2 regions of the Methylosinus sp. LW4 genome follow, and region 2 is predicted to be linked to the other one. Evidence: riboswitches for the same ligand, from Rfam matches in the RefSeq annotation. Region 2 holds a riboswitch; the other holds the start of a gene.

Region 1 (6,853 bases), 2.4 Mb from region 2:
TAGAAGTCGAGCTTCTCCTCACCCTTTGAAATCGCCTCGTCCTTCGGCCGCAGCGCCGGATCGGCGTCGATCATCAGAAAGAGGAGATTGAGACGTGTGTCATTGCCCGGATCGAGGAAGGGCATGCCGTTCTGCTCGGCATAGCTCCTCTGATCGAGCGACCAGCGTCCGGGCGTCGGATCGCCGCCGCCACAAGCGCTCGCCGTGCCGGCGGAAATCAGAAAAGCGAGAATGGCGGCGCCGGCGAGCATGGAACGCATCGAAACATCCCGATCACGAAATGCGCATCGATATCGCGCTTCGCCGAAAGCCCGGCCGCGCGATCTTTGTTGGGCGGAATTTTGGGAGGAGCTGGCAGGAGTGGAGGGACTCGAACCCCCAACCCCCGGTTTTGGAGACCGGTGCTCTAGCCGATTGAGCTACACTCCTGCGGTGACGGCGCGCCGTCGTGGCTCTCATGCCGCATCGCGGCCGAGGATGCAAGCGCCGGGGAGGGGCCTCGGCGCATTTTGCGGGTCAAGAATTGCCGCCGGACAGCACGGTGACGGCGCGGCGGTTCTGCGACCAGCAGGAAATATCGTCGCAGACGGCGACCGGACGCTCCTTGCCATAGCTGATCGTGCGGATGCGGCCGGCGGAGAGGCCGCGCGAGGCGAGATAATTCTTCACCACCTCGGCGCGGCGGGCGCCGAGCGCGAAATTATATTCGCGCGTGCCGCGCTCGTCGGCGTGGCCCTCCACGGTGAAGGAATAGCGGCCGTAGCGCTGCAGCCAGTCGGCCTGCTTGTCGAGCGTCGCCTGCGCGGTGGTCGTCAGCTCGCTCGAATCGGTCTCGAAATAGACGCGGTCGCCGACATTGACGACGAAATCCTGCGGGCTTCCGGGGGCGGCGTAGCCGCCGCGGCCATTGGCGCCGGCGCCGCCGGCGAGCGCGGCGTTCTCATCCTCGGCGTTTTTGGCGCAGGCGCCGAGCGAGACGGCCGCCAGAACGGCGACGGCGAAGCGCAGGGCGCGCGCGGCGGAAAGCAATGCCATTTCCTCTAAGCTCCTCTGACGACGGGTCGCTGCTGTCGTCAGTCCTATCTGCGCAGGGGTTAAGCGAAGGTTCCGTCAACCTTGACGAAAGCTTTGCGCGCCCCGATGCGGCGTGCGAAAGCGCGGTAAGGTTAACGTGAGCTTGATCGTCGACGCGGTCCGTGGCGGCAGTGAGGCGAAAAGGCGGCGCGAAAGGCGATGCGCCTTGTCCCACAGGGAATTGCGTATGGGGAATGCGGGGGCTGGACCGCCGCCCGGATCATTGTTAGCACTTTCTTCATCATGAGGCGGAGGGTGCTGGAGACGATGCGCGATCTGAAACGCTCCGCCCTTCGCTTTTTCGGGCCGTTCTGCGCGGCGATCGGCGCGCTGACGCTCGCCGGCTGCGTCGATACGGCGGTGGAGATCGGCCATCCGCGGCCCGAGCAGCTCGCCCAGCGGCAGCGCCCGACAGCGCGGCCCGGCGTCAGCCCCCATGGCGCGCCCGTGGCGCTCATCAGCCTGGAAGGCGCGCCGGAGGATGCGCTGGCGCGTTTCCGTCCGGCCTTCGCCCGCGCGACGGAGAGCCGCGACATCGCCGCTTCCGAGGAGCCGGCGGCCGCCTATCGGCTGCGCGGCTATCTCACCGCCTATGCGAGCGCGGAAGGGGCGACGCGCTTCGCCTATGTCTTCGATATTTTCGACCGCAATGGACGACGCGCCCGCCGCCTCACTGACGAGGTGGCCGTGACCGGCGCCGGCGATCCCTGGACGCTGCTCGACGATCGCGCGCTGGCCGCGGTCGCGGCGCGGGGCGCCGACGAGCTCGCCGCCTTTCTCTCCGATACGCCGGAGGCCATAGCCGCCGCGGCGGGCGCCGAATCAGGCGTGACGATCGCCGCCGCGACGCGGGGCGAGCCGACCTCTGCGCCGACCGCCGCCAAGCCTCTGGGCTTCGCCGAGATCAAGTGAGCGATCGGCCGAAAGAGTCGATCGCCGCCGCGCCCAGCGCGCCGAAGAGGACGACGATCCAGGGCGGAGCCCGCCAGAAGACCAGCAGCAGATAGGCCGCCGCCGCGAGGCAGAAATCCGCCGCCGAGAAGATCGCGCTGGTCCAGACCGGCGTGTAGAGCGCGCCCGTGAGAATGCCGACCACCGCCGCATTGACGCCGGCGAGCGCCGCGCGCATGGCGGATCGGCCGCGCACCGCATCCCAGAACGGCAGCACGCCGAGAAGCAGCAGCAAGGACGGAAGATAGATGGCGACGAGGCACAGAATCGCGCCCTCCCAGCCATTGGGCGGCTCGCGCATCGCTGCGCCGAGAAAAGCCGCGAAGGTGAAGAGCGGGCCGGGGACGGCCTGCGCGGCGGCGTAGCCGGCGAGAAAAGCGTCCGGGCCGATCCATCCCGGCGGAGTCACCGCCTGCTGCAGCAGCGGCAGCACCACATGGCCGCCGCCGAACACCAGAGCGCCCGAGCGATAGAACGCCGCGAAAAGGGCGAGCCAATGCTCGCCGGTGGTCGCGGCGAGAATCGGAGCGCCGATCAGCACGATGACGAAGAGCGCCAGCGAGGCGAGGCCGGCGCGCCGACCGATGAAGCCGGTGGAGATCGGCGATGAGGCGGGCGTCGCGCGCTGCGGGAGCAGCAGCCATCCGATGAGGCCGCCGCCGACAATGGCGCCGATCTGGCCCGCGGCCGAGGGAAGCGCCAGAGTGAGGATCATGGCCGCGAGCGCGATCGTCGCGCGCTCGCGATCCGGGCAAAGGGATTGCGCCATTCCCCAGACCGCTTGCGCGACGACGGCCACGGCGACGATCGCGAGGCCGTGCAGCCAGGGAAGATGCGCGACATCGCCGAGCTGCGAGACGCCATAGGCGAAGAGGACGAGGGTGATGGCCGACGGCAGGGTAAAGCCGAGCCAGGCCGAGAAGCCGCCGAGCAGGCCGGCGCGCGACATGCCCAGGATAAAGCCGAGCTGGCTGCTCGCCGGTCCGGGAAGAAATTGGCAGAGCGCGACGAAATCGGCGAAGGCCGTCTCGCTCAGCCATTTGCGGCGCTCGACGAATTCGGCCCGGAAATAGCCGATATGGGCGATCGGCCCGCCGAAGCTGGTCAGTCCCAGCTGCGCAAAGGCGAGAAGCGTCTCGAGCGCCGAACGCCGTGGAGAGCTGGAGCCGATGTTGTCGTCCTCGTCGTTGCGCATGAGCATTTTGGTTTCGTCCTCGCGGCGGCTCATACGCTCGCGCGCGGGATCGCGAAAGCCGCCGCGCCGCTCGCCGGCGCATTGACGATCCGGCCGGCTTTATGTATCGAATTAGCTACATAAGGTCGCGAGGGCGATAGCCCGCGCGCCAGGGGATGGGGTGCCCCCTATAACCGCCGAAGAGGCTGATGACTCCTGCTCGATGCCCGATGATCGCAAGATCATCGAAGGAGGGCGCTCGCGCGCTCATAAAGCAGGAGGAAGCAGATGAATCAGGATCTCTCGGTTTTCGTCACCCCTTTCGCTCTCGTCATCGGATGCGCGCTGATCGCCGCCGGCGGGCTCTACTTCATCGAAATTCAATTTCTGAAGTCGCGCTTCCAGGCGATCGCCGCGCTCGTCGCGGGCTCCCTCGTTCTCGCCGCGCTCGAGGTCGTGCTCGCCGGCAGCAGCGTCTCCTTCTTCAAGGCGCAGCAGGTGCAGACTTCCGCCTGTGAGCTGGAAGGAGAGTCGGCGCATCCCGAGGCGCGCCTCGGCGTCGACGTCAACATCATTCACAAGCACATCCTCGGCTGCATGCAGGAGGCCGGCTATGAATGGTCGCCGACGCATCGCAACTGCAAGGACGCGCCGGTCGCCACCAATCCCTATTGCTACCTGCCGACCGCCGGCTTCGACCGCACCATCACCGCTTTCCAGCTGCGATTCGAATAGTCTGAGCGCTGCGGCGAGGCTCGAGCGCTTTCGAGCGAAGGGGGAGCCGGTTCGCGTGAAGAAAACACGACCGAACAAGGGAAACCACGAGTCATTCCGGTTCAATCCGAGCCGGAATGACTCTAAGCTCGCCGCTCGTCCCAGCGGGGCGCTTGCCGGTTGGAGGACATGCTCCATTTGACCTCGAGACTGAGGGGAAGGCGGCGCCCCGTCGGGAACAGACGGGAGACGTGCCGATGAATGAGGATATCTCCGCCTTCGTGGCTCCGCTGACGCTCATGCTCGGCGGCGGATTGCTGGCGCTCGGCGCTCTGTCCTTCATCGGCATCGATTATTTCGACAGCAAGTTCAAGGCGCGCGTCGCTTTCGCCGTCGGTCTCGCCTTCATCGTCGCGACCGAGCTCGTCTTCGTCACCAGCAGCAGCAGCGGGCGCTATTTCGCCGGGCTGAAGATCGACGTCACCGATTGCGAGCTCGACAGCGAGAGCAAGCTCCCGGAGGAGCGGCACAAGAACAGCAGAGTGCTGCACGATCATATCGTCGCCTGCATGGAGCGGCTCGGCTATGAGTGGAACGCCGAGCACGAGCACTGCAAGGAGGCGAAGATCGCCACCAATTCCTTCTGCTATCTGCCGACGCGGCCGGTGGCGCGGGCGATCGTGCGCTTTCAGACCGCCTTCGAGTAAAAGCGCTCAGGCGCTATCCACCGCCTCGCCGGGAACGAAAGCGTCGAAGGCCGCCCAGAATTGCTCGCGCAATTCGTCGCGCTCCATCAGCAATTCGTGACGCGCGCCGGGAACCTCGATGAGGCTCGCGACCGGCAGCCGCTGGGCGAAGCGCTCGATCGCGCGGGAGGAAATGATGCGGTCGCGCCCGCAGAGAAAGGCCATCACCGGCGAGCGCACGGCGCGGGCGTATTCGGGCGCGGCGAATTGTTTCATCAGCCGGAAGGCGGCGTTGACCCAGCCGACCGTCGGATCGCCGATGGCGAGATGCGGCGCGGCGCGCACGATGTCGGCGTTGCGGGAGAAGCGCGCGGGATCGGAGGTCAGACGATTGCCCTCGAAGGGCAGCTCCTCCAGCGATTTCGGTCCGCCGCCCGGCACATACATGGCGCCGAGGCCGAACATGTCGAGCGTGTCGGCGATGGCGCGCGCGCCGATCGGAAAGCGCAGCCCTTCGAAATCGACCATTGGCGCGGCGACGATGACGCGATCGAATGGCGAGCGCGCCGAATGGACGCGATCGAGCAATATGGCGCCGCCCATGGAATGCGCCAGCGCATGCCAGGGGGAGGGGCATTCGAGCGCCAGGACGTCGGTGATGAAGGCGTCGAGATCGCGCTGATAGAGCGCGAAATCATCGACATGGCCCTTGCGCGGATCGGAAAGATCGCGCTCCGAGCCGCCCTGTCCACGCCAATCCAGCGTCACCACATGAAGGTCGCGGGCGAGCAGATCATTGATCGTCTCGAAATATTTCTCGATGAACTCGGCCCGGCCCTGAAACAGCGCCACTGTGCCGATCGCCCCACGCGGCGGCGCGAAGCTCGCTGCGCGCAGGCTGCGTCCGTCCGCCGTGCGAATGGCGAAGACCTTCGCATTGGGCGGCACGGGATTGTCGGGCGTTCCGATGAGCTGCGATTCGGTGAGCGGCATGTCGGGCGATCCTGCTACGGCGGGAGCGAAAGGCGCTGCCCGCGCCTCTTGCCCCGTCTATCGCATGTCTCGCCCGAGCGCGCAAAAGGCGAAGCTCAGAACTTCACCGTCAGCCCGGCATAATAGGAGCGGCCCTGTCCCGGCACGGCGCCGAAGACGCTCGTCTTCTTGTAATTCGTGTAATCGAAGCCGCCGAGCGGCGAATAATAGCGCACATCGGCGACATTGGTGACGCCGAGATCGATGCGGAACGCGTCCCATTCATAGGCGGTGCGCAGATTGACGAGGCCATAGGAGGGCGTCTTCAGCTCGTTGCGCGCCGTGCTCACATGCGTCTTGCTGTCGACCAGCTGCAGCTCGACGGCGCTGCTCCAGCCGCCGAGCTTGTGCTCGAGCGCGAAGCGGGCGTTGAGCGGCATGATGTGATAGAGCCCGTCGCCGCGATCGAGATTTTCGCCATAGACATAGCCGATGACGCCGGAGAGCGTGAAGCTGCCGACATCCGGCGCCTCATAGAGCTTGCCGCGGCCGGAGAGATCGAAGCCATAGAGCTCCGCCTTGTGATTGCGGAACTGCAGAATGGGGAACCAGCTTCCATTCTTGTCGCTGAATCCGCCGATGCGATCGGCGTCGATGAAATTCTCGACATAGCTGAAATAGGGCGTCGCCTTCACCTCCCAATCATGGGCGACGGGATCGCGCCAAGCGGCCGTGAAGCTCACCGTATGCGCGACCTCGGGCTTCAGATCGAGATTGCCGACATAGCCATTGGCGTCGCCGAACCAGCCGATCATGCTGCTCGCCATGCCGCCGACGCCGAAGGCGTAGCGCTCGTAGAGATTGGGCGAGCGCGTCTTGCGCGAATAGCCGAGCTCATATGTGCTCGTCTCGTCGGCCTGGTAGCGGACGAGCGCGGTCATGTCGAAATTCACGTCGGTGCGCGCATGGCTGCGGGCGTTGAAGAAACGCGCCGCCGTCGCGTCTGGATTGGCCATGCCCATGCCCATTCCCATCATGCCCATGGGGATGGGATTGCGCGGGTCATAGGCCTGGGCGTCGCCGGCGTTCGTCCAGACGACATCGTTGCGCACGCCGAGCGACGTCGTCCATTGCGGCGACCATTTCGCCTCCCATTCCGCGAATGTGCCGATGCGGTCGCGCTGGCCGCCATTGATGTTCCAATAGGTTCCCGGACCCATCATCATGCTGCCGACGATCGGCGGCCACCAATCGTTCAGATGATTGCCGTGGAATTCGTTGC
Region 2 (6,853 bases):
CGCGGCACGCTGGCGCAGAAGAACGCAGAGGAGGGCACCGGCCTCGGCCTGCCCATCGTCAAGGGCCTCGTCGATCTGCACGGCGGCCTGTTCAAGCTGAAGTCCAGAGTGCGCGAAGGCACGGAGGCGATCGTCGTCTTCCCGCCGGAGCGCGTGATGAACGCGCTGCCGAAATTCGACGACGACGCCCCGCAATTCGCCAGCGTCGAGCGGCGGAGGAATGCGGCGGCGTGAGGACGCCGGACGCGATTTCAGCTACAATCGCCTCCCATCGACGCCAGAGAAGGCAGGCGAAATGACGGATATCGCGCGTGACATCCATGGCGTTCGCACGCTGCTCTGCTGCGCAGAGGGCGCAAAGCTCGAGACCGAGCGCGACGCCAATGCTTTTGTGAGCGCGGCCTGGGAGCATCAGGCGAATTTGGTGGCCATACCGGTCGCCCGAATAACGGAAGATTTCTTTCGCCTCGAAACGCGCGTCGCGGGCGAAACGATCCAGAAATTCGTCAACTACAGTCTTCGATTGGCGATCATCGGGGATATATCCGCTCATACGGATCGAAGCCGATCGACGCGCGATTTCGTCTATGAAGCGAATCGTGGGCGATCCATATGGTTCGTCGACGATATCGACGCGCTGACTCGCAAGCTCTCGGCCCTGCGTTCCTGACGCTCCGCTGCGGCGAACCATAGAGAGGCATCGTGTTGACGTCAGACTCCGCCCTCGTCCTCTTCTCCGGCGGGCAGGATTCCGCCACCTGCCTCGCTTTTGCGCTCTCGCGTTTCGCGCGCGTCGAGACGGTCGGCTTCGACTATGGCCAGCGTCATCGCGTCGAGCTCGAGCAGCGCGGCGTGCTGCGGGAGGGACTGGCGCGCATCTCGCCGCTGTGGGCGGAGCGGCTCGGCGAGGATCACACCATATCGATCGAAGCGCTCGGCGCCATCTCCGACACGGCGTTGACGCGCGAGGCGGAGATCGCCTTCGACGCCTCCGGCCTGCCGAACACTTTCGTGCCGGGGCGCAATATTCTCTTCCTCGCCTTCGCGGCGGCGCTCGCCTATCGGCGCGGGATCGGCAGCCTCGTCGGCGGCATGTGCGAGACGGATTTTTCCGGCTATCCCGATTGCCGCGACGCGACGATCCGCGCGGTGGAGACGGCGCTGACGCTCGGCATGGATCGTAAGCTCGAAATCCTCACGCCGCTGATGTGGATCGACAAGGCCGCGACCTGGAAGCTCGCCGAGGAGCTGGGCGGCGAGCCGCTGGTGCGGCTCATCGTCGAGGAGAGCCACACCTGCTATCTCGGCGAGCGCGGCAAGCGTTTCGACTGGGGCCATGGCTGCGGCGAATGTCCGGCCTGCCGCCTGCGCGCCGCCGGCTGGGAGAAATATCGCGCGGCTCAGCCGTCCGGCGCGCCGAGCTGACGAAACATCACGAGGGCGTCGACGAAGCCCTGCGTCGGATGCCGGAAGGCGCGCGGCAGCCGGCCGACGATCTCGAAATCGAAAGAGCGCCATAGGCGAATGGCGCGGAGATTCGTCTCGACGACGAAGTTGAATTGCACGCCGCGAAAGCCGCGCTCGCGCGCATGATCCAGAGAATGCGCGCACATTGCGCGCGCGACGCCGCGACCGGCCGCTTCGACGCTGGTCATATAGCCGCAATTGCAGATATGGGCTCCGCCGCCGGCCTGATTGGCGCGCAAATAATAGGAGCCGACGATCCTCCCTTCGTCGTCTTCCGCGACGAAGGTCTCGCGATCCGCGCCCAGCCAATAGGCGAGGGCGTCGGCCTCGGTCATGTCGCGATCGAGCGCATAGGTCTCGCCGGCGCGGATGGTCGGGCCGATGACGCGCCAGATCGCCGGCGCGTCGCCGCCTCGAGCGGGGCGGATCGATCGGATCACGCCGCTCGCGCCGCTATGTCGACGAAGCTCTTGCCCTCGCGATCCTCGATCTCGACCAGCCACAGATCTGGGTCGAAGGCGATCTCCTTGCGGACGCGCTCCTCCGCCTCCAGCGGCGTCACCCATTCGTCGGCGTGCAGACGCGCAAACAGGCGATCGACGCCCTCCGGCAAATCCACGCTCTGCGGCGCCGGCCCGAGCAGCGCCGCGCGTCCATCCAGCCTGTCGATCTTCACGAAGATCGCGCCCGCTTCCTCGGAGCCGCGGCGGCGCAGCATGGCGACGGAGCCGGCCGTCTCGGCGCGGCGGATGAGGGCGGAGACGAAAAAGTCGGATCGAAGACGCATGAATTCTTTTCAGCCATTCGAGCCCGTCCGCGCAAGCGCTTTCGGCATGGCTTCGCGCGCGCGGCCTCGCGCGCAATGCTCTGCTCCAGCTCGTTCTTGACGCTGTCTCATTGCTCAGATACCAATTTCGCGAAGGCCGCCGCTCGCGCGTGCGGCCGGGGGATGGGGTCCCCCTTCAACCGCCGCAAAGGCTGATGACTCCTGCTTACGTCCGACGGTCGACCGATCGTCGGAGAGAGCGATCTATTCGCTCGGCAGGGGTCCGTCATGAGTCAGCGCGCCGCGGTTTCTCCGTTTCTTCCAATTCCATCCATCGAACGCGCAGCCAGCGCCGCGCTGTCGATCGAGCTTCGTCGCGCCGAGGCGCGCGCCCATGGCCGGGCGGTCACGGCCTATCGAATGAGATTCGAATGACCGCGTTCATCGGCTGCGCCGCATCGGCGCGGCCGGCGACGAAAAATCGAATCCGAAACCCCGACCGCAATGGTCGGAAGAGGAGAGTGAGATGAATATTCGCACATTCGGGCTCGCCGCGAGCCTCGGCCTCGCCGCGCTTCTCGGGTCGACGCTCGCGCGCGCCGACGACCGGCTGGACCAGGCGATCTATCACGTCAATGAGGCGATCACCCAGGGCGGCAAGCTGCATGACACCGGCCTGCTCTCCTATCACGCCGATCTCGCGCTCGAGAAAGCCGAGGGACTGCAGAAATTCAAGCCCAATCCGCATCTGGCGGAGGCGATCGTCCATATAAAGGCGGCGATAGAGGAAGGGCGCGCCAACCACGCCGAAGCGGGAACCGCGCAGGCGAAGGAAGCGCTCTCGCATCTCGAGGAGGCGAGCAAGGAGAGCGCAAAATAAGCTTCGCGCCGCGCGAGGCCGCGGTCGGCCTCGCGCGAATCTCTGACAGGCAAAGGCTCGCGATGATCTATGTTCTCATCATGATCGGCAGCGCGATCGGCGGCGTCGCGCGTTATTGGCTCTCGGGAGCGATCTCCCGCTGCTTCGGCGAGGCCTTTCCCTGGGGCACGCTGATCGTGAATGTCTCCGGCTGCTTCGCCATCGGCTTTTTCGCGACGCTCACGGCGCCGGGGGACGGCCGTCTCTTCGTCGACACGCAGACGCGCCAATTCGTGATGATCGGCCTATGCGGGGGCTATACGACCTTCTCCTCCTTCGGCCTGCAGACGCTCAATCTGGCGCGCGGCGGCGAGGCCTTCGCCGCGCTCGCCAATATCGGCCTGTCGTTCGGGCTCTGCCTTTTCGCGGTCTGGCTCGGACATGTCGCCGCCGCTCATCTCAACGCGTTGAAAGGAGCCTGACGATGCAATTGCCTCGAGACGCGACTCTGCTGCGCATCTTCATCGGCGAGGACGAGAAGTTCGAAGGGCGGCCGCTGCATGAGGCGATCGTGCGGACGGCGCGCGCGCTGCATCTCGCCGGCGCCACCGTGCTGCGCGGTCCTGCGGGATTCGGCCACAGCAGCCGGATGCGCACCACGAAGATTTTGAGCCTCTCGGAAGACCTTCCCATCGTCATAGAGATCGTCGACGAGGAGGAGAAGATCGACGCCTTTCTGCCGACGCTCGATGCGATGATGAGCGGCGGGCTGGTCACGCTCGAGAAAGTGCGCGTGATGCGCTATGGCGAGAAGATGTGACTCACGCCAGATCGGCGAGCTGTCCCCGCGCCGCCGAACGGATGAGGCGTTTCTCCGCCTCCCATCGCGTCGCTTCGTCGACGTTCGTCAGAAATTCGATTTTGCCGCCGGCGAGCGCGGCTATGGGGAGGCCGTCGCGATAGAGCAGGCGATTGCCGGTGAGCGCGGCGAGCTTCCCGCCCGGAGTCAGCACGCCGATGAGATTGAGCGGATCGGCCGCCGACAGCGACACATATCGCCCATCGGCGGGCCGGCGGCGAATCTCGCGCAGCAGGCCGACGGCGTCCGGCAGCGCATATTGCTCGCCGGAAAAGCCGGCGACGAAACGCCCGCCGCGAATTTCGCCGCGCGCCTCGAGCCGCCGATAGACGCGCAGGAGATCGCGCCAGGGCGGCAGCCAGCCGCCTTCGCGCGCCAAAAGGCGCCAGAAGACGACGCCATAGCGGCGCAGCAGCGCCTGCGCGATGTGCTCCACGCAAGCGTGACGCGCCTGTGAGCCCGGCGCCGCATAGGCGCGGCGAATGAGGGACCAGCGCCCGGCGCTCTCCATGCCGAAGGAGAGCACTTTGCCGCGCCGCCGCGCGCCGTCGAAAGGCTTGCGCTTCTCGGAAGGCACGAGCAGCGCGCGCAGCCCGCCGAAACTGTCCGAGGTGACGAGGCCGAGCGCGGCCAGCTCGCCCAGCGCCGTCTCCAGCTCGGAGCGCAGCAGGCGCGAGGCGTCGACCAGCTCCTCGAAGAACAGCGCCCCCTCGGCGCGCAGCGTCTCGAGCGCCAATTGCGCGCGGCCGCTCAGCGCCGGCGGCTCGGCGGGCGTCGCGATCGAGGTCCAATCGGCCAGCCTTCGCCGCTCCAAGAGAGCGATCGGCGAGCTTTTGATCGGCGAGACCATGCGGGCGCCCTTGGCGGCGGCGGGCGGCGTCAACCGCGCCCAGGCGATGCGGCCGGAGAGGCAGAGCGAATCGAGATATCCGGTCTCGTAATCGGAGAGGCGCGCGGGGAGGATTTCCGTCTCCCAGGCGCCCGCCGGCGCTTCATATCCCTCGAGGCCCGAGAGAGCGGCGGTCAGCGCCTCCGGCCCTTTCAGCCGCGCCTCCTCGGCGACATGCTGCCAATCGAAGAGGAAGCGCAGGAAGTCGCGCGCCGCAACGGGCTCGATCTCGGCGCGCAGGCGCTTGATCGTGTAATGGTGGATGCGCGCCAGCAGGCGGCGGTCGCACCATTGCTCGTCATTGGCGCCGGGCAGGAAACGCCCGCGCATGATCGTGCCTTCCGCTTCCAGCGCGACCAGCGCGGTCGTCAGACTCGTAGGCTCGAGGCCGAGCGCCGCGGCGAGCCCCGTCTGCGTGACCGGACCCAGCCCCTCGAGCCGACCGCGCAAGATTTCGATCAGCGCCTGCTCGGCCGACCACAGCGCCGGCGCCTCGCTCTCGGGCGGCGAAATTTTCGGCGCCAGCCGCGCCTTGGGCCAGAGCGCGTGAAATTGCGTCAGCCGCTCCGCCGCGACCCAGAAGCTCGCCGCCCCGGTCTCGAAACGCGTCGCGCGCTTTTGGCGAGCCAGCGCCTCGAGCCATGCGGCCCAGTCCGGCGCGGCGGCGACCTCCGCCTCGGTGAGGCAACCGATCCAAAGCAGCGCGTCATGCAGTTCCTCCGGGTCGATCGGCTCGGGCCAGGCCTCGGACTTCACGCGCTCGATCGCCTCCGCGTCCAGCCGGCCGAGATCGGAGGCGCTCTGCGGGTCCTGCCAGCGTCGCGCCATCACCGCCTGCGCGCGGCGCTCCTCGAGGGGGGCGTCGTCGAGGAAAGCGTAAGGCCGCGCGGAGAGCACCTCCAGCGCCAGCGGCGAAGGCTGGGTGAGATCGCAGGCGACGACGCGCACCTCGCCCGACTCCATGCGCCGCAGCAGCCGCTCCAGCCCGTCAATATCCATCGCCTCGTGCAGACAGTCCCAAATGGTCTGGTTGGTCAGCGGATGGTCGGGAACCTCGCGCTCGCCGGCGAGATTTTCGGCGCAGGCGATCTGATCGGGAAAGACGGCGGCGACCAAATCCTCCGCCTGCATGCGTAGAAATTGCGGCGGCGTCTTCTTGCCGCCCTGGAAGCGCGGCAGAGCGAGCGAGATTCCCGCCGTCCAGCGCCAGCGCGTCATGAACATGGGCGCGGTCAGCATCGCCTGCACCAGCACGCCGCGCACGCTGTTGGAATGAAGATATTTCGCCACCTCGGCGAGCTCGAAACTATGCGCCGTGGTGAGCGAGAGCAGTATGTTGTCTTCCGTCGCCGCCGCCTGAAGCTCGAAGTTGAACTTGCGGCAAAAGCGCTTGCGCAATGCGAGGCCGAAGGCGCGATTGATGCGCCCGCCGAAGGGCGAATGCACGACGAGCTGCATTCCGCCCGCCTCGTCGAAAAAGCGTTCCAGCACGAGGCAATCCTGCGTCGGCAGCACGCCGCCGAAGGCGCCGAGCGCTCCGGCGAGATAGTCGACCAGCTGCTCCGCGGCGGGCGGCGCGACGCCGACCTCCTCCATCAGCCAGCGTTGCGCCTCGCCGCCGCCGGGGTCTCGGCGCAGACGCTCGGCGATCTCGCCGCGTAGGCGCGAGACGGAGAGGGACAGCTCGTCCGCGCGCGCCGGCGCCTCGCCGAGCCAGAAGGGAATGGTCGGCGGCTGGCCCTGCGCATCCTCGACGCGCAAGGTCCCGCGCTCGACGCGCTGCACGCGATAGGAGGCGTTGCCGAGCTGGAAAATGTCGCCGGCCATGCTCTCCACGGCGAAATCCTCATGCACCGTGCCGACAATGTGATTCTCCGGCTCCAGCAGCACTTGATAATCGGCGGTCTCGGGGATGGCGCCGCCGGAGGTGAGCGCCGTCATGCGTGCGCCGCGCCGCTCGCGCAGAATGTGATTCACCGCATCATGATGCAGCAGCGCGCCGCGCCTGCCGCG

Evidence for each region. Region 2 has a riboswitch for fluoride ahead of smbP (small metal-binding protein SmbP). Riboswitches for the same ligand answer to the same signal wherever they lie in the genome.
Region 1: it holds a riboswitch for fluoride, as region 2 does, so the genes downstream of both, METLW4_RS0106645 (hypothetical protein) here and smbP (small metal-binding protein SmbP) in region 2, are expected to answer to the same signal.

What each region holds. Positions count from the first base shown of each region.
Region 1 is NZ_KB900626.1:1,306,657-1,313,509, reverse strand. It holds gene METLW4_RS0106670 (hypothetical protein) at 1-260, opposite strand, end outside; tRNA gene METLW4_RS0106665 (tRNA-Trp) at 353-429, opposite strand; gene pal (peptidoglycan-associated lipoprotein Pal) at 517-1,035, opposite strand; gene METLW4_RS0106655 (hypothetical protein) at 1,342-1,986, shown strand; gene chrA (chromate efflux transporter) at 1,979-3,220, opposite strand; fluoride riboswitch at 3,363-3,425, shown strand; gene METLW4_RS0106645 (hypothetical protein) at 3,488-3,934, shown strand; gene METLW4_RS0106640 (hypothetical protein) at 4,171-4,620, shown strand; gene METLW4_RS0106635 (alpha/beta fold hydrolase) at 4,627-5,592, opposite strand; gene METLW4_RS24170 (TonB-dependent receptor) at 5,688-6,853, opposite strand, start outside.
Region 2 is NZ_KB900626.1:3,697,046-3,703,898, forward strand. It holds gene METLW4_RS25320 (sensor histidine kinase) at 1-234, shown strand, start outside; gene METLW4_RS0118395 (DUF4180 domain-containing protein) at 296-670, shown strand; gene queC (7-cyano-7-deazaguanine synthase QueC) at 706-1,425, shown strand; gene METLW4_RS0118405 (GNAT family N-acetyltransferase) at 1,401-1,907, opposite strand; gene METLW4_RS0118410 (DUF1491 family protein) at 1,904-2,254, opposite strand; fluoride riboswitch at 2,404-2,465, shown strand; gene smbP (small metal-binding protein SmbP) at 2,760-3,113, shown strand; gene crcB (fluoride efflux transporter CrcB) at 3,176-3,574, shown strand; gene METLW4_RS0118430 (DUF190 domain-containing protein) at 3,577-3,912, shown strand; gene METLW4_RS0118435 (DEAD/DEAH box helicase) at 3,914-6,853, opposite strand, start outside.